Halorhodospira halophila: one gene and its partner. The protein of the gene in region 2 interacts with the protein of the main gene of each other region in a pairwise test. Links are inferred from orthologs where the notes say so. Each region holds a gene or a part of one and is shown on either strand. Other genes may lie near its edges.

Region 1 (7,060 bases), on a different replicon or contig from region 2:
AGCTCGTCCTTGAGGTGGGCGGCGTCGCGATCGAGGGTGATCGACTCCATGGCGCGGTGGGCGCGCAGGAGGATGGTCCCGCCCGGGGTCTCGTAGCAGCCGCGGGATTTCATGCCCACGTAACGGTTCTCGACGATGTCGATCCGGCCGATGCCGTGGCGGGCGCCGAGGTCATTGAGCCGGCCGAGCAGCGCCGCCGGCGAGAGGCGCTCGCCGTCGATGGCCACCGGATCGCCGCCGGCGAACTCGATGTCCACGTACTGCGGCTCATCCGGCGCCGCTTCCGGGGCGGTGGTCCACAGCCACATGCGCTCCTCGGCCTCGGTCCAGGTGTCCTCCAGGACCCCGCCCTCGTAGGAGATGTGCAGCAGGTTGGCGTCCATGGAGTACGGCGCGCCGCCCTCCTCGCGCTTGCCCTCGATGTCGATGCCGTGGCGCTCGGCGTACTGCAACAGCCGCTCGCGGGAGTTGAGATCCCACTCACGCCACGGCGCGATGACCTTGATCCCCGGCTCCAGACCGTAGTAGCCGAGCTCGAAGCGGACCTGGTCGTTGCCCTTGCCGGTGGCGCCGTGGGCGACGGCGTCCGCACCGGTCTCACGGGCGATCTCTACCTGCCGCTTGGCGATCAGCGGCCGGGCAATGGAGGTGCCGAGCAGGTACTCGCCCTCGTAGACGGCGTTGGCGCGGAACATCGGGAAGACGAAATCGCGGGCGAACTCCTCGCGCAGATCGTCGACGTAGATCTCGCGGATCCCGAACGCCTCCGCCTTGCGCCGGGCGGGCTCGAGCTCCTCGCCCTGGCCGAGGTCGGCGGTGAACGTCACCACCTCGCAGCCGTAGGTCTCCTCGAGCCACTTGAGGATCACGGAGGTATCGAGACCGCCGGAGTAGGCAAGTACGACCTTCTTGACGTCCGACATGGGAGGCTCCTGGGCAGTATTCAGTGGTTGGCGTTCAGGGTTCAGTCTGCAGGGTGCAGCGGACCGTTTTCAGGCGGCAGCATCAGGAATTCCAGCAGCGCCTTCTGCGCGTGGAGGCGGTTCTCGGCTTCGTCCCAGACGACGCTCTGCGACCCCTCGAGCACGGCGGCCTCCACCTCCTCGCCGCGGTGCGCGGGCAGGCAGTGCATGAACAGCGCCTCGGGGCCGGCGCACTCCATCAGCGACTCGGTCACGCAGAAGCCGCGGAAGGCCTCCTCGCGGGCGGCCTGCTCGCTCTCCTGGCCCATGCTCGCCCAGACATCGGTGGTCACCAGATCGGCCCCCTCGGCGGCGGCGTAGGCGTCGTCGAAGAGCTGCACCCGCTCGCCGCCGAGCGCCAGGATATCCGCTTCCGGGCGGTAGCCGGGCGGCGCGGCGATATGCAGGTCGAAGCTGAGCAGTCCGGCGGCCTCGATCCAACTGTGGCACATGTTGTTGCCGTCGCCGATCCACGCCACGCGCCGATCGGTGATCGGCCCGCGGTGCTCGGTGAAGGTCTGCAGGTCGGCGAGCAGCTGGCACGGGTGGCACAGATCCGAGAGGCCGTTGATCACCGGCGCGGCCGAGTACGCGGCGAAGCGCTCCAGCATATCGTGGCCGAAGGTGCGGATCATCACCGCATCGACCATGCGCGAGATCACCCGCGCCGTGTCCTCCACCGGCTCGCCGCGGCCGAGTTGGGTATCCCGCGGCGACAGGAACAGCGCGTGGCCGCCGAGCTGGGCCATGCCCGCCTCGAAGGAGACCCGCGTGCGGGTGGAAGACTTCTCGAAGACCATCCCCAGCACGCGGCCCTGCAGGGGCTGGTGCAGCTGCCCGGCGCGGTGCATGTCGCGCAGCTCCGTGGCCCGGCGCAGCAGCTGGTGGATCTCATCGGCGGAGCAGTCACGCAGGGTGAGGAAGTGGCGCATCAAAGACGCCCTCCGTGGTTCGGTTCAGGTCAGGCGCCGGCCAGGTGGCGGCGCACCAGGTCGGCGACGCCGTCGGCGAGCTGGCCGATCTCGTCGTCGTCCAGGATCAGCGGCGGCACCAGACGGACCACGTTGCCGGCGGTGACGTTGATCAGCAGCCCCGCGTCGAGGGCCCGGCGCGGCAGCGCACTGGCATCGCCGGCAAGCTCGATGCCGGTCATCAGGCCGCGACCGCGGATCTCGCGGACCCCCTCCACCCCGGCCAGCTTCTCGGACAGGCGGGCGCGCAGCGCCTCGCCGGCGCGCTCGGCCGCCGCCGGCACGTCCTCGCGCTCAAGGGTGTCGAGCACCGCCAGCGCCGCACGGGCGGCCAGCGGATTGCCACCGTAGGTGGTGCCGTGGCTGCCCGGGCCAAGGGTCCCGGCGCACCCGGCCGCGGCCAGGCAGGCGCCGATGGGCAGCCCGTTGCCCAGGGCCTTGGCCAGGATCAGCACATCCGGACGGATGCCGGCCTGCTCGAAGGCGAACAGCGTCCCGGTGCGCCCCATGCCCGTCTGCACTTCATCGAGCATCAGCAGCCAGCCGCGCTCGTCGCAGATCCGCCGCAGCCGCGCCAGGTAATCCGCCGGCGGGATCCGCACCCCGCCCTCGCCCTGGATCGGCTCCACCAGCACGGCACACACGGCGTCGTCGTCGATGGCCGCCACGGCGTCGGCGTCGCCGTAGGGCACGCGCCGGAACCCCTCGGGCAGCGGCGCGAAGCCCTCGTGGGCGGCGGGATTGCCGGTGGCCGCCAGCGCCCCCAGGGTCCGCCCGTGGAAGGCGCCGTCGGCGACCACGATCTGCGGTGCCCCCACCCCCAGCGCGGCCGCGTGGCGGCGGGCGAGCTTGATGGCCGCCTCGTTGGCCTCCGCGCCGGAGTTGCAGAAGAACGCCGCGCTCATCCCGGCGGCGGCGCACAGGCGCTCGGCCAGGCGCTCCTGCAGCGGCACCCGGTAGAGGTTCGAGGTGTGCACCAGGGTCTGCGCCTGCTCGGCCACCACACGGGCGATGGCCGGATGGCTGTGGCCCAGCCCGCAAACGGCGATGCCGGCCACCCCATCGAGGTAGGCGTGGCCCTGCTCGTCGTAGAGCCACGCCCCCTCACCCCGGGCGAAGGCAACGGGCAGGCGATTGTAGGTCGGGATCAGGGCTTCCATGGGCGGTCTCATACACGCGGCAACCGACTCCGGGAGCCGGGCAAAAACGCCTAAATTAACCGCCGGCTGAAACCGGCGCAAGCACCGCAACCCCTTGGATTCACGGTCCGGAGGTGTCGGGACCGCCGAGGGGACTTAGAAGCTCGATGGCCGACCGCAGTGCTCGTCCCAGCGGTTGACGATGGCGCAGAAGAGTTCGGCGGTCTTCTCGGCGTCGTAGATGGCCGAGTGGGCCTCCTTGGCGTCCCACTCGATCCCCGCCGCCTTCACCGCCTTGGCCAGCACCGTCTGCCCGTAGGCGAGCCCGCCCAGGGTGGCGGTATCGAAGCTCGAGAAGGGATGAAAGGGGTTGCGCTTGAAGTTGGTCCGCGTCACCGCGGCATTGAGGAAGGCCAGGTCGAAGAAGGCGTTGTGGCCGACCAGCACCGCCCGGTTGCAGCCGGTGTTGCGCAGCTCCTGGCGAACCGGGTTGAACACCTTGCCCAGGGCATCCCGCTCGGGCACCGCCATGCGCAGCGGATGCTCCGGGTCGATGCCGTTGAGCTCCAGCGCCTTGGGGTCGATGCGCGCGCCCTCGAACGGCTGGACGTGGCAGGTGTGCGTCTCCGCCGGATAGAGCCGGCCGCTCTGCTCATCGGCACGCAGGATCACCGCGGCGATCTGCAGCAGCGCATCGGTCTCCGCCTGCAGCCCGCCCGTCTCCACGTCCACCACCACCGGCAGGAAGGCCCGGAAGCGGGTACGCAGCGGCGGGATCTCGGTGCTCTGGATACGCCTTGGGTCGTCCGACGACGTCTGCGGGGCGTTGTGCTCGCTCATGGGGCTGCCGTAACTGGGTGAAGGTGCCGCATGCTACGGCGCCCCGTGCCCGCGAGCAAGCCGCCGCCGTCAGCCGCTGGCGCCGGCCCCGGCGGCCTCGACCATCTGCTGGAGCTCGCCGGAGTCGAACATCTCCATGATGATGTCACAGCCGCCGACCAGCTCCCCGTCGATGTAGAGCTGCGGGATGGTCGGCCAGTCGCCGTAGTCCTTGATGCCCTGACGGATGCGCTCATCCTGGAGCACGTCCACGTAGGCGAACTCCCGCCCGCAGCCGGCCAGCGCCTGGGCCGCCCGCTGCGAGAAGCCGCACATGGGCTGATCCGGGCTGCCCTTCATGTACAGCAGGATCGGGTTCTCCGTCACCTGACGGGCAATGGTCTGCTGAACCGTCTCGTCGCTCATGGTGTCTCCATCCTCTGCGGCAGGTCCGCGGCGCCGACCGAACTCGGCCACCGCCTGGCGGGCATCGTAAAACGGGTCCCGGGCAGGCTCATCCCACCCACCCTAGGGTTGGCGCAGGCGCCAGGTCAGGGTCTCGCCGGCGCGCAGCGGCACCACCGGCTCGTCGCCGCCGGGGTAGCTTTGCGGCACCTCCAGCGGGGCCCGCTCCAGGGTCACCGTCTCCTGGTTGACCGGCAATCCGTAGAAGGCCGGGCCGTTGCGCCCGGCAAAGTCCGCCAGCCGCTCCAGCGCCCCGGCCGCCTCGAAGGCCTCCGCGTAAAGCGACAGCGCGATGGGCGCGGTGTAGCAGCCGGCACAGCCGCAGGCCGACTCCTTCGCGCCCTGCGGATGGGGGGCGGAGTCGGTGCCCAGAAAGACCCGTGGATGCCCCGAGGTGGCCGCCTCGAGCAGCGCCTCGCGGTCGGCCTCGCGCTTGAGGATCGGCATGCAGTAGTAGTGCGGCTTGAGCCCGCCGACGAGCAGGTCATTGCGGTTGTAGAGCAGGTGCTGCGGCGTAAAGGTCCCGGCCAGGCGGGGATCGTCGCCGGTGACCAGCTCGGCGCCCTCGGCGGTGGTCACGTGCTCGAGGACCACCTTCAGCCGCGGGTGGCGATCGAGCAGAGGCTGCAGGACATCATCGATGAAGGCGGTCTCGCGCTCGAAGATATCCAGCTCCGGCCCGGTCCGCTCGCCGTGGATAAGCAGCGGCAGCCCGTGCTCCTCCATGGCCGCCAGGGCGTCGTAGCAGAGCAGCAGATCGGTAACGCCGGCATCGGAGTGCGTGGTGGCTCCGGCCGGGTAGAGCTTGACGGCGTGCACGAAGCCGCTGGCCGACGCCCGGGCGATCTCCTCGGGCAGGGTGTTGTCGGTGAGATAGAGCGTCATCAGCGGCTCGAAGGTCGCGCCCGCCGGCAGCGCACCGAGGATGCGCTGCCGATAGGCCGCCGCCTGCTCCACCGTGGTCACCGGCGGCTGCAGGTTGGGCATGATGATCGCGCGCGAGAAGACCGCCGCGGCCTGGGGGGCCACGGCCTGCATGAGGGCACCGTCACGCAGATGCAGGTGCCAGTCGTCGGGGCGGGGCAGCGTCAGGGTATCCATGCCGGGGAGTTTCCAAGGGCCGCCGGCCGGTTGCAAGGGGCCGCCCGGGGGTTTTGTGCCGCGCCAGCGCATGGTAAAGTGCGCAACTGATCGATGGGGCCGTAGCTCAGTTGGGAGAGCGCGACATTCGCATTGTCGAGGTCAGGGGTTCGACTCCCCTCGGCTCCACCATCCCTCCCCAAACTCCTATTCTCCTGCCTCGTACGGCATCTCCGGGAAAAGCCCTGGCATGAGCCGCGGCGCCAGCCGCACCGGAAAAGCGAGGTAGAGCGGTGCGCGGCTGCTTTTGGCCCGGTTCGCCGCGATCTTCTGCCGCCTTGATGGCCGCTTCCTTGTCCGCCTCTCCTTTGTCCATAAGACCCACATTATCAGCGTTTTAGAAAAACGACAGCATAGGATTGGCCGGTTTTCTGGCCGGTTTTCCGGCCGGTTCCTTGGGATGATGCAACCCGGGCGCTGTCGGCGGTCTTAACACCGCATCGCCGAAGCGGCTGCCCCCTCTATAAAAAACCTCTCTGATCAAATACCTGGCTCGATGGCACGGATTCTGCTTCGCGGTGTGTCCATCCTGAACCACCTGCCAGGAGAGACAACCGCATGGGAGCACCGACCCTCGCCCGCGCCGCCGCGGGTCTGCGCAGCGTCCTGAGCGTCACCCCCGGCACCCCCGCCCAACCCGTGCGCCCGAGCGCCGAGCCGCCGGGCTGGTCCCTGACCCGTGTCGAGGACTGGGCAACCATCGAGCGGCTGCTCACCGCCGACCACCCGCCGGTGGGGCTGATGCGGGTGGTCGCCGACAATATCGACGCCTGCCAGCGCTTTCTCGCCGGAGGCAGCGGCGTGGAGTGGATCGCCCTCTGCGATCCGCCCGACGGGCAGAGCCACGATGCGCTGGAAGACCTGCTGGCCACCGCCTTCTTCGACTTCCACACCCTCCCCGCGGACCCCGACCGGCTTGCGGCCGTTCTCGGCCACGCCGCCGGCATGGGGCAACTGCGCCGCCACACCCGGGCTCGTCAGGCGGAGCTGACCGCCGATACCGGCGGCATCCTCGGCGACAGCCCCGGCATCCAGGCTTTGCGCCGGGACCTGGCCAAGGTGGCGCGCTGCCCGGCCACGGTGCTCATCCACGGCGAGAGCGGCTCGGGCAAGGAGCTGGCCGCCCAGGCCATCCACCACGCCTCATCCCGTGCCGCCGGCCCCTTCGTGGCGGTCAACTGCGGCGCCATCCCAACCAATCTGGTCCAGTCGGAACTCTTCGGCCATGAGCGCGGCGCGTTCACCGGGGCACAGCAGCGCCGCTGCGGGCACCTGGAGCGGGCCCAGGGCGGCACCATCCTCCTCGATGAGGTCGGCGAGCTGACCCTGGAGCACCAGGTCAATCTGCTGCGTGTGCTCGAGGAGCGGGCAGTGACCCGGGTCGGGGGCACCGAGCGCGTGCCGCTGGACGTGCGCGTCGTCGCCGCCACCCACGTGGACCTGGCCGCCGCCGTGGAGGCCGGGCGTTTTCGCGAGGATCTTTACTACCGGCTCAACGTGCTGCGCATCGACATCCCGCCCCTGCGCGAACGGGGCGACGACATCGAGCGCCTGGCCCACGTCT
Region 2 (7,990 bases):
AGCCGCCCACCCGCGAGCGCCAGCGCACCGAGACCAGCCTCGGCTCCGGGGTCATCGTCGCCGAGGACGGTTACGTCGTCACCAATCACCACGTCATCGACGAGGCCGATCAGATCCAGGTACTGCTCGCCGACGGGCGCCAGAAGGCGGCCACGGTGGTGGGCCGGGATCCGGAGACCGACCTGGCGGTACTGCGCATCGAGGCCGAGCGGCTGCCGGTGATCACCTTCGCCCGGGACGAGCGGGTGCGCGTCGGCGATGTCGTGCTGGCCATCGGCAACCCCTTCGGCGTCGGGCAGACCGTGACCCACGGGATCATCAGCGCCACCGGACGCGACCAACTGGGGCTGTCGACCTTCGAGAACTTCCTGCAGACCGATGCCGCGATCAACCCGGGCAACTCCGGCGGCGCGCTGGTCGACGCCGAAGGCCGGCTGGTGGGGATCAACACCGCGATCTTCAGTGGCAGCGGCGGCTCCCAGGGCATCGGTTTTGCCATTCCAGCGGGGATCGCCCAGGCGGTGATGGCCGACCTGATCCAGTACGGCCGCGTGGTACGCGGCTGGCTCGGGGTGCAGGCGCAGCGACTGACGCCGGCGCTCGCCGAATCCTTCGGGCACCCGCCGGATACCGAGGGCGTGGCGATCACCCACGTCCTGCCCCGGGGCCCGGCGGATCAGGCCGGCCTGCAGGCCGGCGATATCATCATCCAACTCGGCGAACAGCGCATCCGCGACGTCCAGGACCTGCTGCAGGCCGCCAGCGAGGCGGCACCCGGTACCGAGATGGAGGTCGCCGGCTACCGCGACCAAGAACCGTTCTCGACCTCCGTCACACTGGGCGAACGCCCCGACATGCAGCAGCCCAGCCGACCCGGCCGGCGCTGAGGGGCCCCGCCCGCCGCCCCCGAAGACGGGCGCGGCGGGCGCCCCTTACACCGCGACGGCAAGCGTCTCGGCCAGCGCCTCGAGGAAGCGGTTGTTCTCCTCCGGCCGGCCAACGGTCACGCGCAGGCAGTCTTCCAGGCGCGGATGGCTGCCATGCAGGCGCTTGATCAGCACCCCTCGATCCAGCAGCCCGCGGTGAACGGCGTCGGCACTGCCCTGAGGAACGCGGAAGGTGAGGAAGTTGGTCTCGGTCGGGGCCACGTACTCCACCCCGGGCACCGCCGGCATCTCCTCGACCAGACGGGCCCGCTCGGCGAGGACATGGGCCACGGCGCGGTCCAGCGCCTCCTGGTGCTCGACGGCGAAGGCGGCACTGGCCTGCGCCAGGCTGCCCAGATTGTAGGGCAGACGGCCTTTCTCCAGCTGCTCGATCCAGGCCGGATGACCGATCAGTACCCCGACCCGCAACCCGGCCAGGCCGACCTTGGAGAGGGTGCGTAGCACCATACAGTTGGGGAACTCGAGCACCCGCGGGAGGAAGCTGCTGTCGGCGTAGGGTGCGTAGGCCTCGTCGACCACCACCAGCCCGTCGCTCTGCGCCACCAGCTCGGCCACGGCATCGAGGTCCAGGCCGTTGCCGGTGGGATTGTTGGGGTGGGCCAGGTAGGTGACCGCGGGACAATGCACCGAAGCGGTCTCCAGGGTGGCCGGGAGGTCGAGCCCGAACTCCGGCCCCAGGGGCACTTCCACGTACTCGGCCCCGGTGAGGTTGGCGATGATCCGGTACATGGCAAAGCTCGGCCCCGGCGCCATGACGGTGCGCCCGCTGCCGGCCACTGCCAGATCGATGAGCTGGATGAGTTCGTCGGAGCCATTGCCGAGCAGCAAATCGGCACCCTTCGGCACGCCCAGGCTCTCGCGCAACAGCGCCTTCAGCTGCCGCGCTGCCGGATCCGGGTAGCGGTTTACCGCCACCGAGCGCATCCGCTCGAGCCAGGCCTCCTCCAGGGCCCCGGGCCAGGCCCAGGGGCTCTCCATGGCGTCGAGCTTGATCGCCCTGCCCGGCTCGGCGACCTGATAGGCCTCCAGCGCCTGCACCTGCGGCCGCACCCAGCGGGCGACCCGCGCCTCGACCTCAGTCACCGTTGCTCTCCTCCGCCTGACCACGATACTCCGCCGACCGGGCATGAGCGGTCAGCCCCTCGCCGCGGGCCATCACTGCGGCGGTTCCGGCCAGCGCCGCGGCGCCGGCGGGGGAGCAAGCCAGGGTGGTGGAACGCTTCTGGAAGTCATAAACCCCCAGGGGCGAAGCGAAGCGCGCTGTCCGCGAGGTCGGCAGCGTATGGTTGGGGCCGGCGCAGTAATCACCCAACGACTCGGCGCTGTAGTGCCCCAGGAAGATCGCCCCGGCGTGGCGGATCCCCTCGGCCAACCGGTCGGGCTCGGTAACGGACAGCTCTAGGTGCTCGGGGGCCACATAGTTGGCCACCCGCTGCGCCTCCTCAAGATCGCGGACGCAGATCAGCGCCCCGCGCTCGGCCAGCGAGGTGCGGATGATCTCGGAGCGTTCCATGTCCGGCAGCAGGCGCTCCATGGCCGCCTGCACCTGGTCGAGGAAGACGAAATCGGGGCAGACCAGCAGGGCCTGGGCCTCCTCATCGTGCTCGGCCTGGGAGAACAGGTCCATGGCGATCCACTCGGGGTCGGCCTGACCGTCGCTGATGACCAGCACCTCGGAGGGGCCGGCGATCATGTCGATGCCCACCACCCCGTAGACCCGTCGCTTGGCCTCGGCCACGTAAGCATTGCCGGGACCGACGACCTTGTCCACGGCGGGCACGGTCTCGGTGCCGTAAGCCAGCGCCGCCACCGCCTGCGCCCCGCCCAGGGTGAAGATGCGGTCGACCCCGGCGACGTGGGCAGCGGCCAGCACAAGCGGCGACAGCTCACCCCCCGGGGCCGGAACAGTCATGACGATCTCCTGCACCCCGGCCACCCGGGCGGGGACGGCATTCATCAGCACCGACGAGGGGTAGGCGGCCTTGCCGCCGGGGACGTAGACGCCGACCCGGTCGAGGGCCGTCACCTGCTGGCCGAGGCGATTGCCGTCGGCATCCTCGTAGACCCAGGACTCCAGGCGCTGGCGCCCGGCGTAGTCGCGAATCCGCGCGGCGGCCTGTTCCAGCGCCTCGCGCATCTCGGGGGCCACCTGCTCGTGGGCCGCCGCCACCTCCTCGGCTGGAATCTCCAGAGCCGCCATCGAGTCCACCTCCCGACCATCGAACCGCCGGGTATAGTCCAGCACGGCTGCGTCACCGCCGGTGCGCACGCCCTCGACCACCTCGGCGACCCGCTGCTCGATGGAAGCGCCCGGATGACTGCCCCAGCTCGTCAGGGCATCGAGGCTGTCCCAGAAGTCGGGTTGCGTGGTGCTCAGCCGCTTGATGTCGACCATGGTTCCCCCTCGCGATAAAGCTAACTGGTGTCCTTGGCGCGCGCCGCCGCAGCCAGATCGTCGATCAGCGTCCCCAGCCTGCGCGGGCTGGTCTTCAGCGACGCCTTGTTGACGACCAACCGCGAGCTGATCGGCATGATCTCCTCGAGCGGCGCCAGCCCATTGGCGCGCAGGGTGTTCCCGGTGTCGACCAGGTCCACGATGAGATCGGCCATGCCAACCAACGGCGCCAGCTCCATGGAGCCGTAGAGTTTGATGATCTCGGCCTGGCGGCCCTGCGCAGCGAAGTGCTGGCGCGCCAGATGGACGAACTTGGTGGCCACGCGCGGACGACGCCCGGGGGGCGGACCGTCCGGCGGCCCGGCCACCATCAGCCGGCACCGGGCGATGCCCAGATCCACCGGGTCGTAGAGGCCGTCACCACCGTGCTCGAGGAGCACGTCCCGCCCGGCCACGCCGAGGTCGGCGCCGCCGTGCTCGACGTAGGTCGGCACGTCCGAGGCGCGCACCACGAGCAGCCGCACATCCTCGCGGTTGGTCCCGATGATCAGCTTGCGGCTGGCGTCCGGATCCTCGGCGGGCTCGATCCCGCAGCGGGCGAGCAGCGGCAGGGTCTCTTCCAGGATGCGTCCCTTGGACAGGGCCAGGGTCAGGATTCGGCTCATGGTATTCGGTCGGTCTCCGTCGTCAGTCGGGGACACGCTGGATATCGGCGCCGAGCTGCGCCAGCTTCTCCTCGATACACTCGTAGCCCCGGTCGATGTGGTAGATCCGGTCCACCCGCGTCTCTCCCTCGGCCACCAGCCCGGCCAGCACCAGGCTTGCCGAGGCGCGCAGGTCGGTGGCGATCACCGGTGCTGCGGTCAGCTGCTCGACGCCGCGGATGCGCGCCCGGGGGCCTTCGATCTGGATGTCGGCACCCATGCGTTGCATCTCCAGGCAGTGCATGAAGCGATTCTCGAAGACGGTCTCGGTCACCGTCCCGACCCCGGTGGAGATCGCGTTCAGCGCGCAGAACTGCGCCTGCATGTCGGTGGGGAACCCGGGGTACGGAGCGGTCTCCAGGTTCACGGCGCGGGGGCGACCATCCATGCGCAGCGTCACCCAGTCGCGCCCGGTGGCCACCTCCGCTCCGCTCTCGCGGAGCTTGCCCAGGACCGACTCCACGAGCTCCGGTGCGGTATCCTTGAGCCGCACCTCACCACCGGTCATGGCCGCGGCCACCAGGTAAGTGCCGGTCTCGATGCGATCCGGCAGCACCCGGTGGTGCACCCCGCGCAGGGTCTCAACCCCTTCGATGGTCAGGGTCGACGTGCCCGCCCCCTGGACGTGCCCGCCCATGGCGTTGATGCAGTCCGCCAGATTGATCACCTCGGGCTCGCGGGCGGCGTTCTCCAGCACCGTGGTACCACGGGCCAGGGCGGCCGCCATCATCAGATTCTCCGTGCCGGTGACCGTCGAGACATCCATGCGGATGTGCGCCCCCCGGAGTCGGTCGGCGTGCCCCTTGATGTAGCCATCGCGCACCTCGATCTCGGCGCCCATGGCGCGCAGCCCATCCACGTGGATGTTGACCGGACGCGAGCCGATGGCGCAGCCGCCGGGCAGCGACACCTCGGCCCGGCCGAAACGCGCCAGCAACGGCCCGAGCACCAGGATCGAGGCACGCATCGTCTTGACCAGCTCGTAGGGGGCCCGAAAGCTGTCGATGGTCGCGGTGTTGACCTCGACCTCCATCCCCTCGTGCACGGTCAGCTCCACGCCCATGCGCCCGAGCAGCTCCATGGTGGTGGTGACGTCGTGCAGGTGCGGGATGTTACCGACGGTGGTCGGCCCGTCGGCCAGCAGGGTCGCCGCCATGACCGGCAGGGCCGCATTCTTCGCTCCGGAGATACGGATGTCGCCGCGCAGGGGGTTGCCGCCGCGGATGAGCAGTCGCTCCATCGGCCTACCCCGCCTTCTGCTGTTGCTCGTGCTCCGGGGGCGTCAGGGTCCGCATGGAGATGGCGTGCAGGGTATCGTCATCGATGTGGGCGCGCAGGGCGCGATTGACCAGGCGGTGGCGCTGGATGCGCGACAGCCCCTGGAAGTCGGGGCTGACGATGAAGGCACGGAAGTGGCGACCGTCACCACTGACCTCCACCCGAACATCGCTGAGCTGTTCCTGGATCAGGCGTTCGATCTCTTCTGGCTGCATCATGGGGCGATCCCCTCCGGAAACGGACCGCGGGCTCCCCGCGAAGGCGGACGATTATAGCGGATTCAGGCCGGGACGTCGGCGATTTCCAGCACCGACCCGGCCCCACTGGCCCGGACAATGGCCAGCATCTGCTCGGGAACATGGCAAAGGCGCAGCCGCCCGCCCCGCCCCCGGGCTTGCCGGGTCCAGTCGATCAGGAGCGCAACACCGGCGCTGTCGGTCCGCTCCACCTCGGCCAGATCGATCTCGCAGGCCCCGCCCTCAACGGCGAACCGCTCCATGCCCTGCGCCCACAGCTCCCCCACGGTATCGAGCTCCAGGCGCCCTGTAACCCGCCAGCGCCCGTCGGCACCGTTGACGAGGGCCGCGCGGGTCATTCGAAACCGATGTCCCGGTTGCGCTGTGCCATCTCCTCGATCACGGTCTCAAGATCCTTGTCCCGCAGGCGCGACCGGAAGTCCTCGCGGTAGTTGTGGATGAGGCTGACGCCCTCGGCGGTGACATCCACCAGCTTCCAGGCCTCCTCCCGCTCCTCCAGTCGATAGAGGATGCGCGCACGGCTGTCGCCGGAACCGACCTCCATGCCCACCTGGACACCGCCGTCGCGCTGCCGGCTGCCCAGGATGCGCACGTCGACGCCCGTGTAATCCTCCATGCTGGAGGCGTAAGTCCTCAGCAGGCTGCGCTGGAACTCGGTGACGAAGCGCTCGCGGGTCTGCGCGTCGGCGTCCCGCCAGTGCGGCCCGAGAATGCGCGCACCGATCCGGTCGTAATCGATGTGTGGTTCGACCACCGGGGCCAGCTTCTCGTAGAGGGCCACCGGATCGCCAACGATTTCCTCGCCGTGCTCATCGAGCACCCGCATCACCTCGTCGGTCACCTCCTGCACCACCTGCCGCGGGTCCGGCTTGGCCACCGCCTGCCCGGCAGCGAGCGCCAGCACCAGCACCAGCCCCGAGGCCAGTGCCAGATCCCGGGTCCACCGATTCGCCTTGAACATCGCTCCTGCCTCCATCGCGCTTGGCGAACTCAGTCCTGCATGCCGGTAACGAACTGGCCGATGATCCGCTCGAGAACCACGGCCGACTGGGTCTCGGTGATCCGGTCACCATCGGCCAGGGGCTCGGTCTCCCACCCCGGCTCCAGCCCCACGTACTGCTCGCCGAGCAGACCGGAGGTGTAGATGGCCGCCGCACTGTCCGCCGGGATGGCACCGAAGCGTTCGTTGATGCGCATCTTGACCTCGGCCTGGTGGCTGTCCGGATCGAGCCGAATCGCCTCGACCCGCCCCACCCGAACCCCGGCCATGCTCACCGGCGCCTTCTCGCGCAGGCCGCCGACATTGTCGAACTTGGCCGTAACGTGGTAGCCGGGCGGCTGGCGCAGCTCGGTCAGGCCGCTGACCTGCAGGGCCAGGACCATCATCGCCGCCAGGCCGATGGCCACGAACACCCCGACCCAGATCTCCACGAGCCGCTGACTCATACCCTTGCTCCGTCAGTCGAACATCAGTGCGGTGAGCAGGAAGTCGAGCCCGAGCACCGCCAGCGAGGCGTGCACCACACCGAGGGTCGTCGCCCGGCTGACGCCACTGGAGGTCGGCACCGCCATGTACCCCTTGTGCAGAGCGATCCAACCGACCAGAAAGCCGAAGACGACGCTCTTGATCACGCCGTTCAAGATATCATCCTGAATGGTGACGGCGTTCTGCATGTTGGACCAGAATGCCCCGCCATCCACTCCAACCATGCCCACCGCCACCAGATAGCCGCCGAAAACGCCCACGGCACTGAACACGGCGGCAAGCAGCGGCACCGCCAGCAGGGCGGCGAAAAAGCGCGGCGCCAGGATGCGTCGCTCCGGGTCCACCGCCATCATCTCCATGCTCGAGAGCTGCTCGGTGGCCTTCATCAGCCCCACTTCGGCGGTCAGCGACGAGCCGGCCCGCCCGGCGAAGAGAAGCGCAGTGACCACCGGGCCAAGCTCGCGGACCAGCGACAGGGCGACCATCGTGCCCACCGCCTCGGTGGCCCCAAAGTCCGACAGGGTGTAGTACCCCTGCAGGCCGAGCACCATGCCGACGAACAGCGCCGAGACCAGGATGATCACCAGCGACAACACGCCCACGGCGTAGATCTGTTCGACGAGCAACCGCGGACGCACCACCACCTCGGGAGCGGCCCGCAGGATCCGCCCCATCAGCAGCACCGCCTCACCCAGGCCACGCAGCCCGTTCAGGGTCCGCTGCCCCAACGCCTGGAACAGACCGGTCATCGCCGCCCCCCGCCGATCAGCTCGTCGGCCAGCCCGGGCGCCGGATAGTGGAACGGCACCGGCCCGTCCGGCCGGGCATCAATGAACTGGCGCAGCGACTCCGACTGCGCCTCCTGCAGGGCCGCCGGGGTGCCCTCGGCGATGACCGCCCCGTCGGCCAGTACGTAGACGTAA

The links.
Region 1: the proteins of CCR79_RS11280 (region 2) and grxD interact in binary tests that used the Escherichia coli proteins (3 or more experiments, as listed by UniProt). The link is inferred for Halorhodospira halophila from one-to-one orthologs.

What each region holds. Positions count from the first base shown.
Region 1 is NZ_NHSN01000013.1:48,111-55,170, forward strand. Bases 2,650-5,433 are described here. They hold grxD (Grx4 family monothiol glutaredoxin), read right to left. Parts: upstream 4,318-5,433; coding sequence 3,982-4,317; downstream 2,650-3,981. Other genes in these bases: CCR79_RS04085 (aspartate aminotransferase family protein), read right to left, coding at 2,650-3,093; rnt (ribonuclease T), read right to left, coding at 3,229-3,912; pyrC (dihydroorotase), read right to left, coding at 4,420-5,433. Outside these bases: CCR79_RS04075 (argininosuccinate synthase), read right to left, coding at 1-923; argF (ornithine carbamoyltransferase), read right to left, coding at 965-1,894; more of CCR79_RS04085, read right to left, coding at 1,924-2,649; more of pyrC, read right to left, coding at 5,434-5,457; CCR79_RS04110 (sigma-54 dependent transcriptional regulator), read left to right, coding at 6,055-7,060. UniProt on the Escherichia coli protein: Monothiol glutaredoxin involved in the biogenesis of iron-sulfur clusters.
Region 2 is NZ_NHSN01000026.1:4,507-12,496, forward strand. Bases 3,917-6,709 are described here. They hold CCR79_RS11280 (BolA family protein), read right to left. Parts: upstream 5,543-6,709; coding sequence 5,291-5,542; downstream 3,917-5,290. Other genes in these bases: hisG (ATP phosphoribosyltransferase), read right to left, coding at 3,917-4,007; murA (UDP-N-acetylglucosamine 1-carboxyvinyltransferase), read right to left, coding at 4,030-5,286; CCR79_RS11285 (STAS domain-containing protein), read right to left, coding at 5,605-5,919; CCR79_RS11290 (MlaC/ttg2D family ABC transporter substrate-binding protein), read right to left, coding at 5,916-6,542; mlaD (outer membrane lipid asymmetry maintenance protein MlaD), read right to left, coding at 6,572-6,709. Outside these bases: CCR79_RS11255 (trypsin-like peptidase domain-containing protein), read left to right, coding at 1-887; hisC (histidinol-phosphate transaminase), read right to left, coding at 933-2,030; hisD (histidinol dehydrogenase), read right to left, coding at 2,023-3,342; more of hisG, read right to left, coding at 3,363-3,916; more of mlaD, read right to left, coding at 6,710-7,027; lipid asymmetry maintenance ABC transporter permease subunit MlaE, read right to left, coding at 7,040-7,816; CCR79_RS11305 (ABC transporter ATP-binding protein), read right to left, coding at 7,813-7,990. UniProt on the Escherichia coli protein: Involved in cell resistance against acid stress.